DNA from 3 places in the Janthinobacterium sp. Ant5-2-1 genome. Region 2 is predicted to be linked to each of the others. Evidence: predicted binding sites of a transcription regulator. Region 2 holds the regulator's gene; each other region holds the start of a gene.
The links. Region 2 encodes LexA, which represses DNA repair genes until DNA is damaged. Its sites were predicted from a motif close to ACTGTATNNNNATACAGT; they were not measured.
Positions count from the first base shown of each region.

Region 1: a site for LexA is predicted at 1,431-1,448, ahead of dinB (DNA polymerase IV). Genes of this name have one in related genera too.
Region 3: a site for LexA is predicted at 4,310-4,327, ahead of recA (recombinase RecA). Genes of this name have one in related genera too.

Region 1 covers NZ_LNCE01000040.1:80,803-87,951, forward strand. Annotated here, with positions in the region: gene ASN89_RS14160 (S9 family peptidase) at 1-1,325, opposite strand, end outside; gene dinB (DNA polymerase IV) at 1,468-2,652, shown strand; gene ASN89_RS14170 (recombination-associated protein RdgC) at 2,771-3,667, shown strand; gene ASN89_RS14175 (TonB-dependent receptor) at 3,800-6,529, opposite strand; gene ASN89_RS14180 (asparaginase domain-containing protein) at 7,050-7,149, opposite strand, start outside.
Region 2 covers NZ_LNCE01000025.1:55,537-62,685, forward strand. Annotated here, with positions in the region: gene folC (bifunctional tetrahydrofolate synthase/dihydrofolate synthase) at 1-505, shown strand, start outside; gene ASN89_RS09335 (SPOR domain-containing protein) at 530-1,519, shown strand; gene ASN89_RS09340 (CvpA family protein) at 1,540-2,028, shown strand; gene purF (amidophosphoribosyltransferase) at 2,067-3,590, shown strand; gene ASN89_RS09350 (cystathionine gamma-synthase family protein) at 3,633-4,874, shown strand; gene lexA (transcriptional repressor LexA) at 4,944-5,579, opposite strand; gene rpsF (30S ribosomal protein S6) at 5,855-6,247, shown strand; gene priB (primosomal replication protein N) at 6,268-6,567, shown strand; gene rpsR (30S ribosomal protein S18) at 6,593-6,883, shown strand; gene rplI (50S ribosomal protein L9) at 6,911-7,149, shown strand, end outside.
Region 3 covers NZ_LNCE01000013.1:42,995-50,143, forward strand. Annotated here, with positions in the region: gene ASN89_RS04595 (sodium:solute symporter family protein) at 1-1,593, opposite strand, end outside; gene ASN89_RS04600 (DUF4212 domain-containing protein) at 1,590-1,904, opposite strand; gene ASN89_RS04605 (sensor histidine kinase) at 1,897-3,444, opposite strand; gene ASN89_RS04610 (response regulator transcription factor) at 3,441-4,175, opposite strand; gene recA (recombinase RecA) at 4,431-5,534, shown strand; gene recX (recombination regulator RecX) at 5,738-6,193, shown strand; gene ASN89_RS04625 (class I SAM-dependent methyltransferase) at 6,349-7,149, shown strand, end outside.

The DNA of each region.
Region 1 (7,149 bases), on a different contig from region 2:
AGCACCGTGCGCTTGCCGTCTTGCATTGCCACGTCAATGACGGTGGGCGGCGTGACGGGCGACTGGTAGGACATGCGAAATTGCGTGGCAGAAAATTCCGGCGTGCCAACGGACGTCGCCAGGTAGACGGGGTCGTCGAACTGCACCGTTTTCCAATTTTTATGCGCGAAATCGTAGATGCGCGCGCGGTTCAGGGCGCGCGCTTTTTCCATCACCACCAGGTAGCCCTGGAAGACGTCGATGGACTGGATCACGGCATCCTTGTTGTGCGGCACGACGGTCTTCCAGTTCTTCGGCTGCGGTGCGGACAGCGGCGCGCTGACGACACGGAAATTCTTCGCCTCCTTATTCGTGACGATATACAGCTGGCCGTCGCGGTGCTCGACGATGTAGCGGTGGCCTTTTTCGCGTTTCAGCACGCTCTGGAAACTGCCTTGCGGCTTGTTCGTCGGCAGCAGCAGCACTTCGCTCGTATCCGTGCTGCCCGAGGTCAGCACGAAGAACTGCTTGTCGTGCGTGCGGTCCACGTGGATGGCGAACTGTTCCACCGGTTCATGGTAGACCTGTTGCGGCGCGCCGCCCAGGGCCAGGCGGAACACGCGGTCCGAGCGCTTGGTGGTGGCGTCTTCCTGCGCCAGCATCAGGGTGGCATTGTCCGCCGCCCACGCCAGCGAGGTCACGCGCGGCATGGTGTCCGTCAGCAGCTTGCCCGTTTTCAAATCCTTGACATGCAGCTCGTACTGGCGGAAACCCGTCGTGTCGGTGGTGTAGGCCAGCAACTGTTCATTCGGGCTGATGCTGAATGCGCGCACGGCAAAGAATTTGTGACCTTCGGCCAATTGATTCTGGTCCAGCAGGATTTCCTCTGTCGCCTGCGCATCGTAGGCGCCGCTGGCTCCCACGGGACGGCGGCAATGAATCGGATATTGCTTGCCCGCTTCCATGCGCGTGTAATAGTAGAAATTGCCCTGGCGCGCAGGCACGGACAGGTCCACTTCCTGCATGCGTCCCTTCACTTCAGCAGTCACCTTGTCGGCCAGCGGCTGGATCGGGGCCGTGACGGCGGCCGTGTAGGCGTTTTCCGCATTCAGGTAATCGATCACGGCGGGATCGGTTTTCTTTTGCAGCCAGCGGTAGTCGTCCGTGACGACCGTGCCGTGGCGCGTTTCCTGCCAGGCTGTCTTGGCGGCAATGGGTGCCGACATGGTGGCAACGGTGGTGGCGTCGGCGGCCAGCGCGGATGGCGCCAGGGTGGACAGCAGCAGGGCCGGCAGGATGGATAACCAGGCGGACCGGCGGCGCGCAGCGTGATGGGCGATAGACAAGGCGACTCCTTTTCATAGTTGTGTCAGGATTGTAATCTTGCTATTGAGAAAAGCAACCGCCGTGCTCGTGCGTTTCAACTTGCATCCATGGGCATTTCCAGCGATACTGTATATAACTACAGTATCCCGCCGCGAGGTGTCCTTGACCACATCTGCCTCCCCCCTTCCCGAGCCGCCCACCGCCCGCCGCTGGATAGCGCACCTGGACATGGACGCCTTCTTTGCCTCCGTGGAACTGTTGAAATATCCGGAATTGCGCGGCGAAGCCGTCGTCATCGGCGGCGGGCGCTTGCAGCAGCCCGTGCTGCAGGAAGACGGCACGCGGCAGTTTGCGCGCATGCGCGACTACGTGGGGCGCGGCGTTGTCACCACGTCGACCTATGCGGCGCGCGTGTTCGGCGTGTTTTCCGCCATGGGCATCATGAAGGCGGCCAAGCTGGCGCCCGACAGCATCCTGCTGCCGGCCGACTTCGAGGCTTACCGCGACTATTCGGCCCGCTTCAAGCAGGCCGTGGCCCAGCTGTGTCCCATCATCCAGAACGTGGGCATCGATGAAATCTATGTCGACCTCACCGAATACGGCGAGCAGGCGCCGGCCATGGCGGCGCGCCTGAAGGCGGCCGTGTTCGAGGCGACGGGCCTGTCGTGCTCGATCGGCCTGGCGCCCAACAAATTACTGGCGAAAATCTGTTCCGACCTGGAAAAACCGGACGGCCTGACCATCCTGCACCCGGAAGATATTGAAACGCGCGTGTGGCCCTTGCCGGCGAAAAAGATCAATGGCATCGGCCCGAAGGCCACGGCCAAGCTGGAAGCGCTGGGCGTCAATACCATCGGCGAGCTGGCCCGGGCCGACATGGCCATGCTGCGCACGCAGTTCGGCGACCTGTACACGGGCTGGCTGCGCCAGGCGGCGCTGGGCATCGATGACCGCCCCGTGCAGACGAGCCGGGAAACCAAGTCCGTCAGCCGCGAAACGACGTTCGAGCGCGACTTGCAGGTGGTGCGCGACCGGGCCACCCTGTCGGAAAAGCTGGAAAGCCTGTGCACGCGCGTGGCGGGCGACCTCGACAAACAGTCGCTGGCGGGGCGCACGGTGGGCATCAAGCTGCGCTTCGAGGATTTCAGCACCGTCACGCGCGATATCACCTTGCCCAGCGCCACGGCGGATGCCGCCGCCATCCTGCGCGCCAGCCGCGATTGCTTGCGGCGCGTGCCATTTGACAAGAAAATCCGCCTGCTGGGCGTGCGCATCTCGACCTTGTCCGATCCTGCCATCGTGACGCGGCAGGCGCCAGCCCAGGCGGAGCTGTTTCCCGCCCTGTAGCGGCATTCCCCACGCAGCAACAACACCGCGCCAGTCCGCGCTTTTGACGGCATTCCCGTGTCGAAAGTGTAGAATGGCGTTCCCCTGGCACTACTGAAACAAACGGAAGACAAAAACTATGTGGTTCAAGAATCTTCAGATTTACCGCCTGCCCGCACCGTGGGCTTACACGCCAGAACAACTGGAAGAGGCCTTGTCCTCGAACAAATTTACGCCGGCGACCAGCATGGATCTGATGCGCCAGGGCTGGGATACGCCACGCCCGAACGGCGGCCTGGTCCACGTGGTCAACAAACAGATGCTGATCCTGCTGGGCACGGAAAAGAAACTGCTGCCAGCGACCGTCATCAACCAAGTGGCCAAGGCCCGCGCCGCTGAGATGGAAGAAGCGCAAGGCTTTGCGCCTGGCAAGAAAGCCATGAAGGAATTGAAGGAACGCGTGGCCGACGAACTGCTGCCGCGCGCCTTCAGCATCCGCAGCAACGTCTGGACGTGGATCGACCCCGTCAATGGCTGGCTGGTGGTCGATGCCGCCAGCCCGGCGAAAGCCGATGAAGTCATCAAGCTGCTGTTGAAAGCCGTCGACAAACTGCCGCTGGAAAGCCTGCGCGTGCAGCGCTCGCCCGTGGCGGTGATGACGGAATGGCTGCAAGCGGACGATGCGCCTGCCGGCTTCACGGTCGACATGGATACGGAATTGCGCGCCACGGGCGAGAGCAAGGCCACCGTGCGCTACGTGCGCCACACCCTGGAAGCGGACGACGTGCGCCGCCACATCGCGGCCGGCAAGCAATGCACGCGCCTGGCCATGACGTGGAACGACAAGATCTCGTTCGTGCTGACAGAGTCGCTGGCCATCAAGAGCGTCAAGCCGCTGGACGTGATCAAGGAAACGGAATCGAGCACGAAGAACGACGAAGAGCGTTTCGACGGCGACGTGATGCTGATGACGGGCGAGCTCTCCAAGCTGATGGCCGACGTGGTCGAAGCATTGGGCGGCGAAGCGACGGCGTAACAGCAATTATGCCGGTACAAAAAAGGAGCTGCGGCTCCTTTTTTTTCGTCTGCGACGACCTTCGGCATAAAAAAAGCGCCTTGCACGGTGAAGTGCAAGGCGCTTTCAGACAAGCTAATTCAAAACGTCACATTAGAACTTGTAGTTGCCGGTGACGTAGAACGAACGCATCATTGGATCTGCGTAGCGTGGGTCGAAACCGATCTGGTGGCCCGACGATGCGCGCAGCGACAGCGGTGGTGCACGGTCGAACAGGTTTTTGATACCTGCGCGGATCGTGGTTTGCTTGTCAAAGGCGAAACGTGCTTGCCAGTCGAACGTGGTGTACGACGGCACTTGCAGGCGGAAGTTTTTCTCTTCTTTCTTGGTTGCCAGGTTGTACACGGTAGCGGCTGCATCGGTGTAGCCGTTACGGTAGTTGACCGTTACCGTGTTGCTCAGGCGGCCAGTATCGAGGGTCGTCGTCAGCTTCATCAGGTTGCGGAACGTAACTTCGTTGGTGTCGCCGAAGAAGTTCATGTTGCTGGTGTAGATATTGTCGCTACCTGCTTTGGTGTAGTTAGCGTGCAACATGTGCGTACCGCTCAATTGGGCAGTCAGCTTACCGAAGGAAAACTTGTGGTTGGCCGACAGATCCCAGTCGATACCACGGTATTCCTTCTTGCCGATGTTGACCGACAGTTTCTTGAACGCGTAGTAAGCGATCCCGGTCGAGGGTTCGACGTAGGTGCCGAAACTCGACGCGTACTTGATCGGATCGGCAAATGCCTGTTCTTCGGACACTTCCGAGACGGCATTGCGCAGTTTCACGTCCCACAGGTCGGCGCCGAACGAGAAGGCCGCGCTAGGCTCGACACGGAAGCCCAGGGTGAACTGCTTCGATTTTTCCGATTGCAGATCCGGGTTGCCTTGCGATACCGCGTTGTATTGCGTTGCTTCCGCGCGGCACAGTGCATTGCCTGGGTATGGGCAGTCAAATTTCTTGGCGGTAAAGCCGGCGTTGACCAGTGGCTGAGCAATTTCCAGCATGCTTGGCGCCTTGAAACCCGTGCCGTAGGAACCGCGGATCAGCACGGTTTGTACTGGCTGCCAACGAGCCGATACCTTGTAGGTATTGGCGCTGTCTTTTTTGCCGACAGTTTTGTTGTTCAGTTTGTCGTCGATCGCCTTGACGGCATCATGACGGCCACCCACGGTCATTTCGAACGACTTGGTCAGCGGAGCCAGCAACTCGACGAACGCGCCGTAGGTGTCGCGGCTCATGTCGTAGGCGGGCTTGGTGTTGAAGTTGTAGATATCGTCGCCGGTGGCATTGCTGCCTGGCGATTGTTCATAGGTGTAGGTGCGGTAGTCGCCGCCGATACCCAGGCTGGCTTTGCCGCCTGGCAGGTCGAACAATTCACGCGAACCGTGCGTGTCGACGCCGCGCATCGTGGTCGATGCGGTACGCACGGAGCCAACGAACTGCGCGCCAGCCACTTGCGCTTGCACGGATGGGTTTTGTGTGGCTGCAAACGGGTTGAAATCCGGATTGGCGAGGATGTTCTTGAACTCCTGGCTCTTCTGGTAACCGCCCGTGTAGCGCTCGTCGATCGAGTTTTGCGACCAGGTCAGGCCGCTTTCGAAGTTCCACGCGCCCAGTTCGCCTTCCACACCAACGACCATGTGTTTGGTTTCGGTGATGGTGTTGCTGGCGCGCAGGCCGAAGTCGGTGCTGCGGTAGTTGGCCGTCACCGATTTGACATCGGCACGTTGCGCTGGCGTCAGGTAGGGCGACACATAGGTGTTGTACAGCGCGCTGTCTTTGGCGATTGCGATCGGGATCGGATTGGCGGCAATACGCGCCGTCAGGTCGTAGCGCGAGTAGGCCAGTTCGGCGAATGCGTTCAGGTTGTCGTTCAGCTTGTACGTTGCTTTGGAGAACAGGCTGTCGCGTTTCGATTGCGGCACGATTTCCACGGTGGAGCCCGTGTCGAAGCCACAAGCGCGTGCATTGGCGGTGGTGATGTCGAAACCTTCAGGGCAATTGCCATTTTTAGCCAGGTAAGGCGAAAACGCGGTCGATGGCGCACCGCTATTGTAGGCAACGGTGGCGCCTGCTGGCGAACCCGAGGTGCTGGTGCGGTCCCAGATGTAGTTGTTGCCGTTGCGGCTGAATGGCACATACGAGCTAGCGGCGAAATTGCGGTCGGTGGCGCGCAGTTTCGACTGCTCATCGTGGCGGTACGACAGCAGCACATTGAAGCGGTCTTCGTCCAGGTCGCCGAAACCGTAGGTGACGCTGGTATTCCAGGCGTTGCCGCCCTTGTCTTCCGGAGCGCCATAGGTGGCTTCCAGGGTGGCGCCTTGCTGGTTTTTCTTCAGGATGAAGTTCAGTACGCCGGCGATGGCGTCCGAGCCGTACAGTGCCGAAGCGCCGTCGGTCAGGATTTCCACGCGCTCAACCGCGCTCATCGGAATGGCATTCAGGTTGACCGTGGTACCGGAGCCTTGTGGCGCGATGCGGCGGCCGTTCAGCAGTACCAGAGTGTAGGACTCGCCGATACCGTGCAGCGATGCACTGGTATTGCCGCCCGAGTCGGAACCGGCAGCAACTGCGCCGATGGTGAAGCCTTGCATGGCTGGCAGGGCCTGGATCAGGTCCGCTACCGAGGTGGCGCCCGATTTGGCGATCGCTTCTTGCGACAGGCGCTGCACAGGCAGGGCGCCTTCGACAGCGATACGCTTGATGCTCGAACCGGTAATTTCAACTTTTTGAATTGCTTCGTCCGCCATGGATTGGCCAGAGAACAAGACGCTGCCTGCCAGGACGGTCAGGGCCAGGCGTACGCTGCGTACGCCGATTTTTTCTTTAAATGCCATTGTAACAATTACTCCGTAGTAGTTTTAATAACGACAAGCAGTACACGAGCACCGCTCAGGTCATCGGATAGATGGCCTGCGGAGGCGTGTACGGTAGGCGGAACCACGTCGGTGGGAGGTGGAAGACTACTTAGCGCAATATTGTTATAAATGCACTTTTTACTTGTCGAGGCAAACATTATGTCGTCTCAGTAAGAAAAAATGCACGTTAACCGTGTCGGATTTGGCAATAAATTAGAGATGCTGAAGAATATTTGATTTAAGTGTTAAATATAAAGTTTATGTTTAAAAATATTGCCGTTTTAAAAAATGATCAATGGTGTTTTTATACAACATTAAATTATTGTATTGGCAATTTGATGTTCTACCTACAATAATTTGATGAAAACCAAGGAATCGCAGAATTTATGCCATGTGAAAAAACGTAAAAAAGCCCGCTAAAAGCGGGCTGGTCGAATTGTGACAGAGTGTCAGTCAGGCCGTGTGCCGGTCTGCTTTTGCGCCCTGTCCCGCCATCGGCTTACAAGGGCTGGAATACGCCGGCGGCGCGGTTCTTTTGCACATTGTCCCAGGCGAAGATCTGGCCATTCATGGCCACGTACACGCCGGCTGGCAAGGTT
Region 2 (7,149 bases):
AGTGCTGAAGCTGAAACTGCCCGTGGGCGCGCAGGAAGTGCGCACGGGCCTCGTGACGGTGGAACTGCCGGGCCGCTTCCAGGTCTTGCCTGGCCGCCCCAGCGTGATCCTCGACGTGGCGCACAATCCCCACGCGGCGTCGGCGCTGAACCAGAACCTGGGCAATATGGGCTATCACCCGTACACCTATGCCGTGTTCGGCTCCATGCAGGACAAGGATATCGATGGCGTATTGGCCGCGATGAGCGAACACGTCGACCACTGGTGCCTGACGAACCTGCCTTCGCCGCGCGCGGCGACGGCTTCCGAGCTGGCCGCCAAGGTGCAGATCATGCTCGAAGATAAGCCCGACAGTAGCGAACATACTGTGTCTATTTTCGATGATCCGGCACAAGCTTTTGCAAATGCAATGAGCCGGGCCGGTGAGAATGATAGAATTGTGGTCTTTGGTTCTTTCCTCACCGTTGCAGGCGTGATGAAGGCCCGAAAATCCTCACTTCACTGAAACGCACTCGACTGAAAATCACGCATGGGCTTGTTCTCGAAACTGTTTAAAAACAAGCAAGAATCCTCTGGCGAAGACAGCGGCTTTTATGTCCCTGGCGAAGCACAGTCGCCGACCCGCAAGCGCGCAGCCAACACGGCCGGTGGCGGTGGATCGCGCCGTGGCGGCAAGGAAGCGCCGGACCCGGTCTTGCCTGAAAAAAAGCGCGCACGTCGCCGCCTGGTCGGGGCCATTGCCCTGGCCTTGGGTGTGGCTGTCGGCTTGCCGATGCTGCTCGACTCCGAGCCGAAGGCGCCGTTCAACGATATCGCCATCGACATTCCGTCGAAGGAAAAGGCCGTCGCGCCTGCACCGGCGCCCGTGCCGGCCGTTCCGGCCCGGGCCGCGGCAAATGGCCTGGACCAGTCCGAGGAAATCGTCGACGCGCCGCTGCCGCCTGCGGCCAAGCCGACCCCTGCACCGACACCGGCACCCGTGCTGGCGGCCGCCCAGCCTGCACCGGTCAAGCCGACCTATGTGGAACCGAAACCCGAGCCCAAGCCTGAACCCAAGCCGGTCAAGGTGGAGCCGAAACCGGAGCCGAAGCACGAAACCAAGCCCGAGCCGAAACACGAGTCCAAGCCCGAAGCCAAGCCTGAGCCCAAGCATGAAGTAAAGCCGGAAGCCAAGCCCGAGCCGAAGCCTGCCAAGCCGACGCAATCGGCTGACGATGCCGCGCGTGCGCTGGCGATCCTGGAAGGCAAGCCGCAAGAGAAAGCACAGGACAAGGCGCACGACGCCGGCAGCGGCAAGTTCGTGGTGCAAGTGGCGGCCCTGGCGACGCAGGACAAGGTCGATGAATTGCAGGACAAGCTGCGCGATGCGGGCATCAAGTCGTACACGCAGAAAGTCTCCAGCCCGGCGGGCGAACGCATCCGCGTGCGCGTGGGGCCGTTCGGCAGCCGCGAAGACGCTGAAAAGACCCGCGCCAAGCTGCAAAAGCTGGGCCTGGGCGGCAGCCTGGTGCCGGCGTGATGTCGCAAGGCTGAATCGGCGTGACGATCTTCGATTACCTGGTGCTGTTCGTGCTGGTGACGTCCGTGCTGATCAGCATGATGCGTGGCCTGGTCAAGGAAATACTGTCATTGGTCAGCTGGATCGTGGCCTTCGTCATTGCCAACGCCTATGGCGCCACCCTGGCGAAATTCCTGCCGGAAGCCGTGCCGGGCGAAGCCATCCGTTTGTTGCTGGCCTTCGTCGTGCTGTTCATTGGCGTGCGTATTTTGATGGGATTGCTGTCCATGACGGTCGACGCGCTCGTCAAGGTAACGGGCCTGAGCCTGGCCGACCGCACCCTGGGCAGCCTGTTCGGCGTGGCGCGGGGCCTTGTGATCGTGCTGACCGCCGTCATCTTGTGTGGGATGACGTCCATACCGCAGCAGCCATTCTGGAAAAACGCGCAGCTCAGCCCGTTCGCGGAGCAGGGCGCGCGCGCCATCAAGCCTTATCTGCCTGCCGCTTACGCGCAGCATGTGAAATTTTGAATTTTTTTAAAATCAGTAGCACAGTTTAGGAGCACACCATGTGTGGCATCGTCGGCGTCGTTTCCCATCAACCTGTCAATCAATTGCTCTATGATGCATTGTTGCTCCTGCAACATCGCGGTCAGGACGCGGCAGGGATTGCGACCAATCACAGCAGTATGTTTTCCATGCACAAAGCCAATGGCCTCGTGCGTGACGTCTTCCGTACGCGCAACATGCGTTCGCTGCAAGGCACGACGGGCATCGGCCATTGCCGTTACCCGACGGCCGGTTCGTCGAGCGAAGAGGAAGCACAACCGTTCTATGTGAATGCGCCGTTCGGCATCACGCTGGCGCACAATGGCAACCTGACCAACTGGGAACAGTTGAAGCTGGAAATGTTCAAGAACGACCGCCGCCACATCAATACCGATTCCGATTCGGAAGTGCTGCTCAACGTGCTGGCGCATGAAATCCAGGAAGCGACGACGGGCCTGAACCTGGACCCGGAAGCCATCTTCAAGGCCGTTACCGTGCTGAACCGCCGCGTCAAGGGTGGTTACGCCGCCGTCGCGCAAATCGCCGGCGTGGGCTTGCTGGCCTTCCGCGACCCGCACGGCATCCGTCCCTTGTGCCTGGGCATCAATGAAACGGAGCAGGGTCCCGAATACCTGATCGCTTCCGAATCCGTGGCCCTGGAAGGTATGGGCTTCCGCTTCGTGCGCGACATCGGTCCCGGCGAAGCCGTCTTTATCGATGCCGACAAGAAATTGCACAGCGCCCAGTGCGCCGACAATGCCAGCCTGAACCCTTGTGTGTTCGAATTCGTCTACCTGGCCCGTCCCGACTCCGTCATCGACGGCGCCTCCGTGTACGCCACGCGCCTGAAAATGGGCGAATACCTGGCCGAGAAGATCCGCGCCGAGTTGCCAGGCGTGCATATCGACGTGGTCATGCCGATTCCCGATTCCTCGCGTCCGGCCGCCATCCAGCTGGCCATGGCGCTGAACATCGAGTACCGCGAAGGCTTCATCAAGAACCGCTACATCGGCCGCACCTTCATCATGCCGGGCCAGGCGGCGCGCAAGAAATCCGTGCGCCAGAAGCTCAACGCGATCCCGTCCGAATTCAAGGATAAAGTGGTGCTGCTGGTCGACGATTCCATCGTGCGCGGCACCACCAGCCGTGAAATCGTGCAGATGGCGCGTGAAGCGGGCGCGACGAAGGTCATCTTCGCTTCGGCCGCGCCACCGGTGATCTACCCGAACGTGTACGGCATCGACATGCCGACGCGCGACGAGCTGATCGCCTACGGCCGCACGACGGAAGAAGTGTGCCGCGAAATCACGGCCGACTACCTGGTCTACCAGGATATCGGCGCGCTGAAGCAGGCGATCGCCGACGTCAACCCGGCACTGACCAATTTCGAAGCGTCGTGCTTCGATGGCGTCTACGTGACGGGCGACGTATCGCAGGAATACTTGGACCGCCTGGAATATGCGCGCCACCATCCGAAGGCGGCAGCGCCCGAAGATACGCCGCGTTCCCAGCTGAACCTGAACCTGGCCACGACAGAAGCATAAGTACCTGCCCGGCCGATGCCGGGCTTTTTTTTCTTTGCGATCATGAACGATAAAAAAAACTACGGCTTCACCACCACCATCCTGCATAACGACCGCCGCAAGGGCATCGAGCACGGCTCGCTGCACAAGCCCGTGCATACTTCCGTTGCCTTCGGTTACGCCGATGCGCGCCAGCTGGCTTCCGTGTTCCAGGGCAAGGAAGCGGGCTTCCGCTATGGCCGCCAGGGCAATCCGACCGTCTCCGCGCTGGAAGACAAGGTCAACAAGATGGAAGACGGCGTGGCGACTTTGTGCTTCGCCACCGGCATGGGCGCCATCGGCGCCGTGGTGCAATCGCTGTTGCGCGCCGGTGACCATGTCGTGTCGTCGGCCTTTTTGTTTGGCAACACCAACAGCCTGTGGCAAACGGTGACGGGGCAGGGCATAGCCGTGTCGTTTGTCGACGCCACCGATGTCGCCAACGTGGCGGCCGCCATCACGCCGGCCACGCGCATTGTGTTTGTGGAAACCATCGCCAATCCCCGTACGCAGATCGCCGACCTGGCAAGGATCGGCGACTTGTGCCGGGAGAAGGGCATTTTGTATATCGTCGACAACACGATGACGACGCCATATCTGTTCCGCCCGAAAGCCGTGGGCGCGGGTCTGGTGGTCAATGCCTTGACGAAATCCATCGGCGGCCATGGCAATGCGCTGGGCGGCAGCTTGACGGACACGGGCGTGTTCGACTGGACGCGGTATCCGAACATCTTTGAAAATTATAAAAAGGCGGCGCCCGCCCAGTGGGGCATCGCGCAAATCCGCGCCAAGGCCTTGCGCGACTTCGGCGCTTCGCTGGGGCCGGAAGCGGCGCACCATATCGCTGTCGGCGCGGAAACCATGGCCTTGCGCATGGACCGCACCTGCTCGAACGCCCTGGCGCTGGCGACCATGCTGCAGGCGGACCCGAGAGTGGCGGCCGTGCACTACCCGGGCCTGGCGTCGCACCCGCAGCACGCGCTGGCAACGGACTTGTTCCGCAGCTATGGCTCGCTGTTCAGCTTTGAGCTGAAGGATGGCATCGACTGCTTCGATTTCCTCAATCGTTTGAATTTGGCTATTCCAGCGAGCAACCTGGGCGACACGCGCACCCTCGTCATTCCCGTCGCCCACACGATTTTCTACGAGATGGGTGCCGAGCGCCGCGCCAGCATGGGCATCGCCGAATCCCTGATCCGCGTGTCGGTGGGCATCGAAGATGAGGCCGATCTGCTGGAGGATTTCAGCAGTGCGCTGGATGCATAAGCAGCCGCGCACCATGTAAAAAGGGCCGCGACAGTCATGCTGTCGCGGCCCTTTTTTACGTGCTGCAGTTTAATGCCAGCTGCGCATCAGTCCGACGGCGAGGCCTTCCAACGCAAACTCGTCTTCGGGCGACACGGTGATCACCTTGAAGTCCGGGTTCTCCGGCAGCAGTTCGATGACGGAGCCCGTCTTCTTGTAGCGCTTGACGGTGACTTCGTCGCCGATGCGGGCGACGACGATCTGGCCATTCTTGGCGCTGTCGACCTTTTTCACGGCCAGCAAGTCGCCATCCATGATGCCGGCGTCGCGCATGGACCACCCGCGCACTTTCAGCAGGAAGTCGGGCTTGGCCGAAAACAGGGCCGGGTCCACGTTGTAGCTCGCTTCCAGGTTTTCCTGCGCCAGGATGGGCGAGCCTGCCGCCACCCGGCCGATCAGAGGCAGCGACATCAGCAGCGCTGCCGGCACTTTCGACGGCGGCGCTTCGGCGGCCGCGCCGATCAGGCGGATGCCGCGCGAGGTGCCGGGCGAAATCTCGATCGCGCCCTTGCGGGCCAGGGCCTGCAAATGCTCTTCGGCCGCGTTGGCCGATTTGAAACCCAGTTCATTGGCGATTTCGGCACGGGTGGGAGGGAAGCCCGTGTTTTCAATCGCGTCTTTGATCAGGTTCAGGATTTGTTCTTGTCGTGCTGTCAGCTTGATCATGAGCGGTGGGTGCATACTAAAATGCTGTCTATATGAACAGTCTGTATTTTTGTACAGTATCGTCCACTATGCAAGGGGATTTCCGTGTTTTGGGCGAATTTCGCAAGAAATACTTGTCCATGGGCGCAAAGCGCGGCGGCGCACGGGCTTTTCGGGCGCTTGTGGAAGGAATGATTGAAACGTTTGCAAAAGGCGGTTATAATCTTCGGCTGACCTTCCCACACCCGTCTTGACGCCGGGGTGGGCGATTATCAATCCGACCTGAAGGAGTTTGCATGCGTCATTATGAAATAGTCTTTATCGTCCATCCGGACCAAAGCGAGCAAGTGCCCGCGATGATCGAACGCTACAAAGCCAGCGTAACCACCCGCGGCGGTTCGGTTCACCGCGTGGAAGATTGGGGTCGCCGTCAAATGGCTTACTCGATCCAAAAGCTGCCTAAAGCACACTACATCTGCCTGAACATCGAATGCGACAACGAGACCCTGGTCGAGTTGGAAACAGCATTCAAATTCAATGATGCCGTGTTGCGTCACCTGACCGTTAAAATGAAGAAAGCTGAAACAGCTCCTTCGCCGATGATGAAATCGGTACAACGCGAAGACGCGGCCAAAAGCCACCGCACCGAAGCACCAGCAGCCGCTCCAGCCGCCGCAGCAGCAGCTTAATTCTTGACCGGGATCGTGCGCTGAACCAGCTACAAGTAACCGCCATCATTGCCGAGCGCGAAATATTGCGCTATACCCCGGCAGGGCTGCCGATTGTGAATGCAGTATTGCAGCACAGTTCGCAGCAGATGGAAGCAGGGATTGCCCGTTTGACCGAGTTTGATGTTGCCGCGCTAGCCGCTGGCGAAATTTCAGGCAGGTTCAGTCAGGCAAGCTTGGGTGGGGTGTATCAGTTCACGGGTTTCCTGGCCAGGAAGAGCCGCAACAGCAAGAGTTTGGTGTTTCACATCATTGATTTTAGTGCAGTCAATTCTGACTAGCGCATTTTAGATACAGGAGCCTGACATGGCATTCGGTAAAAAGTTCGACAAAAATAAGCTCAAGCTTAAAGAAAAACGCAAACAGCAAAACCCGTTGTTCAAACGCAAGAAGTTCTGCCGCTTCACCGCAGCTCACGTTGAGCAAGTCGACTACAAAGACGTCGACACGCTGAAAGACTTCGTCCAAGAAAACGGCAAGATCATGCCAGCACGCCTGACCGGTACCAAAGCGCACTACCAGCGCCAAGTTGACACCGCAATCAAGCGCGCTCGCTTCCTCGCGCTGCTGCCATACACCGATCTGCACCACGCTTAATCGGTCAGATATTCCTGGAGAAGAACTATGCAAATCATTCTGTTAGAAAAAGTTGTTAACGTCGGTAACCTCGGCGAAGTCGTCAAAGTCAAAGACGGTTACGCACGTAACTTCCTGATCCCGCAACGCCTGGCACGTCGTGCTACGGCAACCGCTGTGGCTGAATTCGAAGTCAAGCGCGCCGAACTGGAAAAAGCTGCTGCCGCCAAACTGGCCGCATCGCAAGCCCAGGGCGAAAAACTGAGCGGCCTGACCGTTCAAGTTGC
Region 3 (7,149 bases), on a different contig from region 2:
CGACAGGGCGTTCGAGATGGCCAGCAGCAAGCCATCGGCTGTCGACAGGGCGGCGGCCAGGCCGCCGGCCGCCACCAGGCCGGAAATCACGTAGGGCAGGCCGGCGATCTCGGGCGTGGCCAGAACGAGCACGTCGGCGTCGATGGAAATTTCCGCCAGTTGCACGATGCCGTCGCGGTTGACGTCGACGATGCTGATCAGGGGACTGAGCTTGTCCACATTGGCCCAGTACGACACCCAGGTGGGCAGATTCGCGTATTGGGTGCCCACGAGCGCCGAGTAGATATCGTACTTGACCAGCACGGCCAGCGCGGGAATCGTGAGATAGATCAACAGGATGAAGAACAGGGTCCAGAAGACGGACACGCGCGTGTCGTGCACGGAAGGCGTGGTGTACGATCGCATGAGGATGTGCGGCAGCGCGGCCGTGCCCAGCATCATGCAAAACACGAGGGCCAGGAAATTGTTGCGCTTGATGTCGGATTGCTCGCGGTCGGCGGCGGGAAACGGCTGCGCGTGCGGAATGATCGGCTCGGCGCGTTTCTGGTTCTGCGCCTGCGCCGCTTGCCACAGCACGCGTGCTTCGTCCGGACTTTTCGGATACGCGATCAGGTAGCGCTCCGCGTTGCGGATGTCGAACAGCGAGGTATTGCGTTGGCGCAAACTGTCGAGCTGGCGCTGGGCCGCCAGGCGGCCTTGCTCCCAGGAGCCGGGCAAGCCGTCGATGCGCGCCTGGTAGCTTTGCGCGCGCTGGCGGAAGATGGTGCGCACTTCGTTTTCTTTCGGGTCCGTTTCCAGCACGTGTTCGCGCGCGCTCAGCTGCGTCAGTACCTTGCCGTAGGCGATCTGCGGCACGGGATTGTCCGCATGCTTGACCGACAGCCACATGGCGGGAATCAAAAAGGCGACGAGGATGATGATGTATTGCGCCACCTGCGTCCAGGTGATGGCGCGCATGCCGCCCAGGAAGGAGCAGACGAGGATGCTGGCCAGGCCCAGGAAGATGCCGACGGAAAAATCCACGCCCGTGAAGCGCGAGGCGATCAGGCCGACGGCGTAGATCTGCGCCACCACATAGGTAAACGACACGATGATGGTGGCGGCCACGGCCACCACGCGCACGCTGGCGCCCCGTTTGTCGGTGCCGCTGCCGTAGCGGGCGGCGAGGAAATCGGGAATCGTGTACTGGCTGAACTTGCGCAGGTAGGGGGCGATCAATAGCGCCACCAGGCAATAGCCGCCCGTCCAGCCCATGATGAAGGCCAGGCCGTCGAAACCGTTCAGGTACAGGCCGCCGGCCAGGCTGATGAAGCTGGCTGCCGAAATCCAGTCGGCGGCCGTGGCCATGCCGTTGAACATGGCCGGCACCCTGCGCCCCGCCACATAGTATTCGGTGACGTTCGACGTGCGGCTGATGACGCCGATGGTGGCGTACAGGGTAATGGTGACGAGCATGAACAGGTAGCCGATCCACGCGCGCGGCATGCCTTCCTGTTCCAGCACGGACAAGGCCAGCAGGAAGGCGGCGAAACCGGCCGTAAACAGCAGGTAGTAGCGGCTCAGCCGGGCAAAGAAGGTAGGGTGGCCGCTCATGCTTGTTCCTCGGCATGAAAAGCCCGGTCCAGGCGGCGCATGCGCCAGGCATAGAAGGCGATGATGGCCAGGTACACGAGCGAGGCGCCCTGGGCCGCCATATAGAAGGGCAGGGGCCAGCCGAACAGATTCAGGTGCAACAGCTCGCGCGCATAGAACACGGTCAGGAAGCCCGTCAGCAGCCAGACCAGCAGCAAGATGGCCGTCAGGCGCCGCGTCTTGCGCCAGTGGATGTCGCGGCGCGCCTGCAATTCGGGGCTGGGCGCGTGCGACGGCCGCGCCGGGGCAAGGGGTGGGCTCGGCTTATCCATACGTGATGTCATCCTCTTCTGGCGCGTCCGGCAACAGCAGGGCGATGCTCAGGCGCAGCAGGGTGCCCGGCAGCTTTGGCGACTGCGCGCGCGGATTGTTGAAAATATCGACTTCGGCGCCATGCTGCTGGGCAATTTCGCGCACGATGGCCAGGCCCAGGCCGCTACCGTCGACATTGCTGCCGAGAATGCGGTAAAAGCGTTCGAACACGTGCGCCCGCTCGGCCGGCGCAATGCCGGGGCCCGTATCTTCCACTTCCAGGATGGCCAGCTCCAGGGTGCTGCGCACGCGCACCGTGACGCTGCCGCCCGACGGCGTGTAGCGCAGGGCGTTGTCGATCAGGTTGCTCAGCAGCTCGCGCAGCATCATGGCATTGCCGGAAATCATGATCGAATACGCGGGCTGCTCGAAGCCCAGGTCGATATGCTGGGCAAACGACGCTTGCACCCAGTCCTGCACCACGCCGCGCGCCAGTTCGCTCAGCTCGATCGGCTCGAACGCCGTGCCCGCCTGCGGCTGGTTTTCCGCGCGCGCCAGGGCCAGCAGCTGGTTGACCAGGCGCGTGGCCGCTTCCGAACTTTTCGCCAGCTGCAGCAGCGAGCGGTGGATCTCGTCGTGGTCGGTCTGGCGCAAGGCCAGCTCCGATTGCATGCGCATGCCGGCCAGCGGCGTCTTCATCTGGTGCGCGGCATCGGCGATGAAGCGTTTCTGCATGTCGATCGACAGCGACAGCCGCGCCAGCATCTCGTTGAGCGAACCGACCAGCGGCGTGATTTCCTCGGGTACCTGGCCCGATTCGATGGGCGATAAATCGTCGGGCGGCCGGGCGCGTATGCGTTCCTGCAATTGCGCCAGCGGCGACAGGCCGCGCGCCAGGGCAAACCAGACCAGGGCCAGGATCACAGGCAGGATGATGAACTGCGGCAAAATCACGCCCTTGATGATTTCATTGGCCAGTTGGGCGCGTTTTTCCAAGGTTTCCGCCACTTGCACCAGCGCCCGGCTTTGTTCCTCGTCGTTGCCGGAAGCAATATCGAGATAGCTGAACGCCACGCGCACGGGCGTGCCGTGGATGGTGTCGTTGCGAAACAGCACCATGCCGCTGCGGTATTTGTCGGGGTCTTGCGGTGGCGGCAAATCGCGGTCGCCGGCCAAGTATTCGCCGCGCGGTCCCACTACCAGGTAATACAGGGTGTCGACATCGTCGCCGCGCAGCAAGTCGCGGCCATTATTATTGCTGCTCTTTTGGTTCCTGTCCGGCGCGCGGCGCAGCATGGCCCCGTCGGCCTGCTTGACCTGCTGCGTGAGCACCGTCACGCTGTCTTCCAGCGCATGGTCGAACGGCTGATTGGCGATGCCCTTGGCCACCAGATAGGTGATGGCGATGCTCATCGGCCACAGCAGCAGCAGGGGCGCCAGCATCCAGTCGAGGATTTCGCCGAACAGCGAATGCTCGATGGTGTCATCCTGCTCGGTGGTGGGCGGCTCGAACCAGTCGTCGTCGTCCGGTTCGTCCGCTGGCGCCTCGCGTGCCTTCACTTGCTCGCGGGTCCGCTGGCCGGGCTTGCCGACTCGCCCGCTTCGGCGTTCAGGCGCGCCGCTTCCGAATATTTTTCCAGGCAATAGCCGAGGCCGCGCACGGTGGCGATGCGCACGCCGCCCACCTCGATCTTCTTGCGCAGGCGGTGGACATACACTTCGATGGCGTTGTTCGACACTTCCTCACCCCATTCGCACAGGTGGTCGACCAGCTGCTCTTTCGAGACGAGGCGGCCGGTGCGGCCCAGCAGGATTTCCAGCAAGCCCAGTTCGCGCGCCGACAGGTCGAGCATCTGGTCGTTGATGTAGGCGCTGCGTCCCACCTGATCATAGCTGAGGGGGCCGTGCTTGATGATGGTGGCGCCGCCGCCGGCGCCGCGGCGCGTCAGGGCGCGCACTCTTGCCTCCAGTTCCGACAAGGCGAACGGCTTGGCCATATAATCATCGGCACCGAGGTCGAGGCCATTGACGCGTTGTTCGATGGAATCGGCGGCCGTCAGGATCAGTACCGGCAGCAGCGAGGCGCGCGCGCGCAGGCGGCGCAGCACTTCCAGGCCGGACATTTTCGGCAGGCCCAGGTCGAGGATCAGCAAGTCGAATTCCTGGGTGGACAGGGCCGTATCGGCTTCCTGGCCCGTCTTGACGTAGTCGATCGCATAACCGGACTGGCGCAGCGAGCGGGTCAGGCCATCGGCCAGCACGCTGTCATCTTCGGCAAGTAAAATACGCATGGTGCACTTCCTATGCTTTGCGGCGGTAGAAGCTTGTATTGTGTTTCATTTTCCGCAAGGTGGCGAATTTTTGTGAAAATCCAGGCTTGTATTGATCTGTTTCAAAACAAATCCACGTTCCGCTTGCATTGATCACTGTTTTTTTATACAGTACTGTCTGTGTAAAGAATTTAACCCACTGGCGCTATCGCAGGCTGCACGGTTCACGTAGATGCGTCACGTGAATCCGCAACTGTAGAACGGCTGAAAGAACATATGGACGATAAAAAAGCTGTAGTACCCGCATCGGAAAAAGCCAAGGCGCTCGCCGCCGCACTGGCGCAGATCGAGAAGCAGTTTGGCAAAGGTTCGGTCATGCGCATGGATGCCAGCGCACCGATCGAAGAAGTGCAAGTCGTGTCGACCGGTTCGCTCGGCCTCGATATCGCGCTGGGCGTGGGCGGCTTGCCGCGCGGCCGCGTGGTGGAAATCTACGGTCCGGAATCGTCGGGTAAAACCACGCTGACCCTGCAAACCATCGCCGAAATGCAAAAACTGGGCGGCACGTGCGCCTTTATCGACGCCGAGCACGCGCTGGATGTCGGTTACGCGCAAAAGCTGGGCGTGAACCTGCATGAATTGCTGATCTCGCAACCGGATACGGGCGAGCAGGCGCTGGAAATCTGCGACGCCCTCGTGCGTTCGGGCAGCGTCGACCTCGTCGTCATCGACTCCGTGGCCGCGCTGACGCCACGCGCCGAGATCGAAGGCGACATGGGCGATTCCCTGCCAGGCTTGCAAGCGCGCCTGATGTCGCAAGCCCTGCGCAAGCTGACCGGTTCCATCAACCGCACCAATACTCTGGTCATCTTCATCAACCAGATCCGCATGAAGATCGGCGTGATGTTCGGCAGCCCGGAAACGACCACCGGCGGCAATGCGCTGAAATTCTACGCTTCCGTGCGCCTGGACATCCGCCGCACCGGCTCGATCAAGTCCGGTGATGAAGTGATCGGCAACGAAACCAAGGTCAAGGTCGTCAAGAACAAGATCGCGCCACCGTTCAAGGAAGCGCACTTCGACATCCTGTACGGCGCAGGCACTTCGCGCGAAGGCGAAATCCTGGACCTGGGCTCGGATGCCAAGATCGTGGAAAAATCCGGTTCGTGGTACAGCTACAACGGCGAACGCATCGGCCAGGGCAAGGACAACGCCCGCGCCTTCCTGCAAGAGCGTCCGGCGCTGGCCCGCGAAATCGAAAACAAGGTCCGCGCTTCGCTGGGCGTACGCGAACTGCCGCCGCTGGCTGCTGAAAAACCGGAAAAAGCGGACAAAGCCGCCGACAAGGCTGCCAAGGCTGCGGAAGCCAAGCCAGAGTAGGTCGGATTAGCGCGGCAAAGCCGCGCGTAATCCGACAACACCACAGACGCCAATAATGTTGTCGGATTACGGCCCAAGGGGCCTAATCCGACCTACGCATGGCTTGCCGCAAGGTAGGACCATAATCGCCGTCCCGCGCTGTTGCGCCGGGCGGCGATTGTGTTTGGGTGACGTGATCGTGGAATGAAAGACAAGGTGGGTGTATGGCCGCAGTACAACTAAGCTTGAAGGGCAGGGCGCTACGCTTTTTGTCGATGCGTGAACACAGCCGCATGGAATTGCGGCGCAAGCTGCAGCGCCATGCGCAAGAGGGCGATGACGTGGAAGCCTTGCTCGACAGCCTGGAGCAAGCCAACTGGCTGTCGCAGGAGCGCTTTTCCGAGTCGCTGATCCACCGCCGCTCGGCCCGCTTCGGCAATAGCCGCATCATGGCGGAGTTGCAAAGTCATGGCATTGGTGGCGAGGCGCTGCAGGAACTCAAGGCGGGCCTGGCCGAAGGCGAAGTTGCACGCGCCTGCGAAGTGTGGCGCCGCAAATTTGGTGAAGTAGCGCAGGATGCGGAGCAGCGCAACAAGCAGATGCGTTTCTTGATGCAGCGCGGTTTTTCCCAGCGCGCCGTGCAAGCGGCCTTGAAGGGGCTGGATCCCGACGAGGAATAAGGCTGGCCAGGGCACGCCGGCCGCCACGGCCGTGCCGCCATGAACTGCGCTTTCAAACGCCGTCTGTTTCCCGTATGGCGATGCCGCGCGATCGGGTATGCTGGCGCTCGAACGCTGTGCGATGCGCAGCAACACTGACCGTGACAGGATGCAAGATGAGCAACTGGAATGCCGGCTATGTGGCCGAAATCGCCTATACCTATGGTTATTACGAAGAACTGAATCCTCTGCGCCTGCGGCTGCCCCTGCTGGCTGCCGGGCTTGCCTTGCCGGACAGCGGCACGGCTTGCGAGCTGGGCTTTGGCCAGGGCATCAGCGCCAACATCCATGCGGCGGCGTCCTCCACACGCTGGCATGGCAATGATTTCAATCCATCCCAGGCCGCCTTTGCGCAGGAGCTGGCCAGCGCGGCCGGCGCCGGCGCGCAGTTCACGGACGAATCGTTCGCGCAGTTTTGCTGTCGCGACGACTTGCCCGATTTCGACTTTATCTGCCTGCACGGGATCTGGAGCTGGGTCTCGGCGGACAATCGCGCGCTCATCGTCGACTTCCTGCGGCGCAAGCTGAAAGTGGGCGGTGTTGTCTTCATCAGTTACAACACGCAGCCAGGCTGGGCCGCCATGATGCCGATGCGCGACCTGATGGCCGAACATAGCCGTGTCATGAGCGCCGCGGGCCAGGGCGTGCTGGCCAGAGTCGCTGGCGCCATCGATTTCGTCGACAGGATGATCGCCGCGCAACCGCGCTTCCTGGAGGCCAACCCGCTCCTGGCCGACCGCATCGACAAGCTCAAGGCGATGGATGGACATTATCTTGCCCATGAGTATTTCAATGCCGACTGGCAGCCGATGGCCTTTTCCAGCGTCGCGGCCATGCTGGGCGAAGCCAAGCTCGAGTTTGCCGCGTCCGCCACCTATACCGCTCTGGTCGACATGCTGAACCTGACGGCCGAGCAC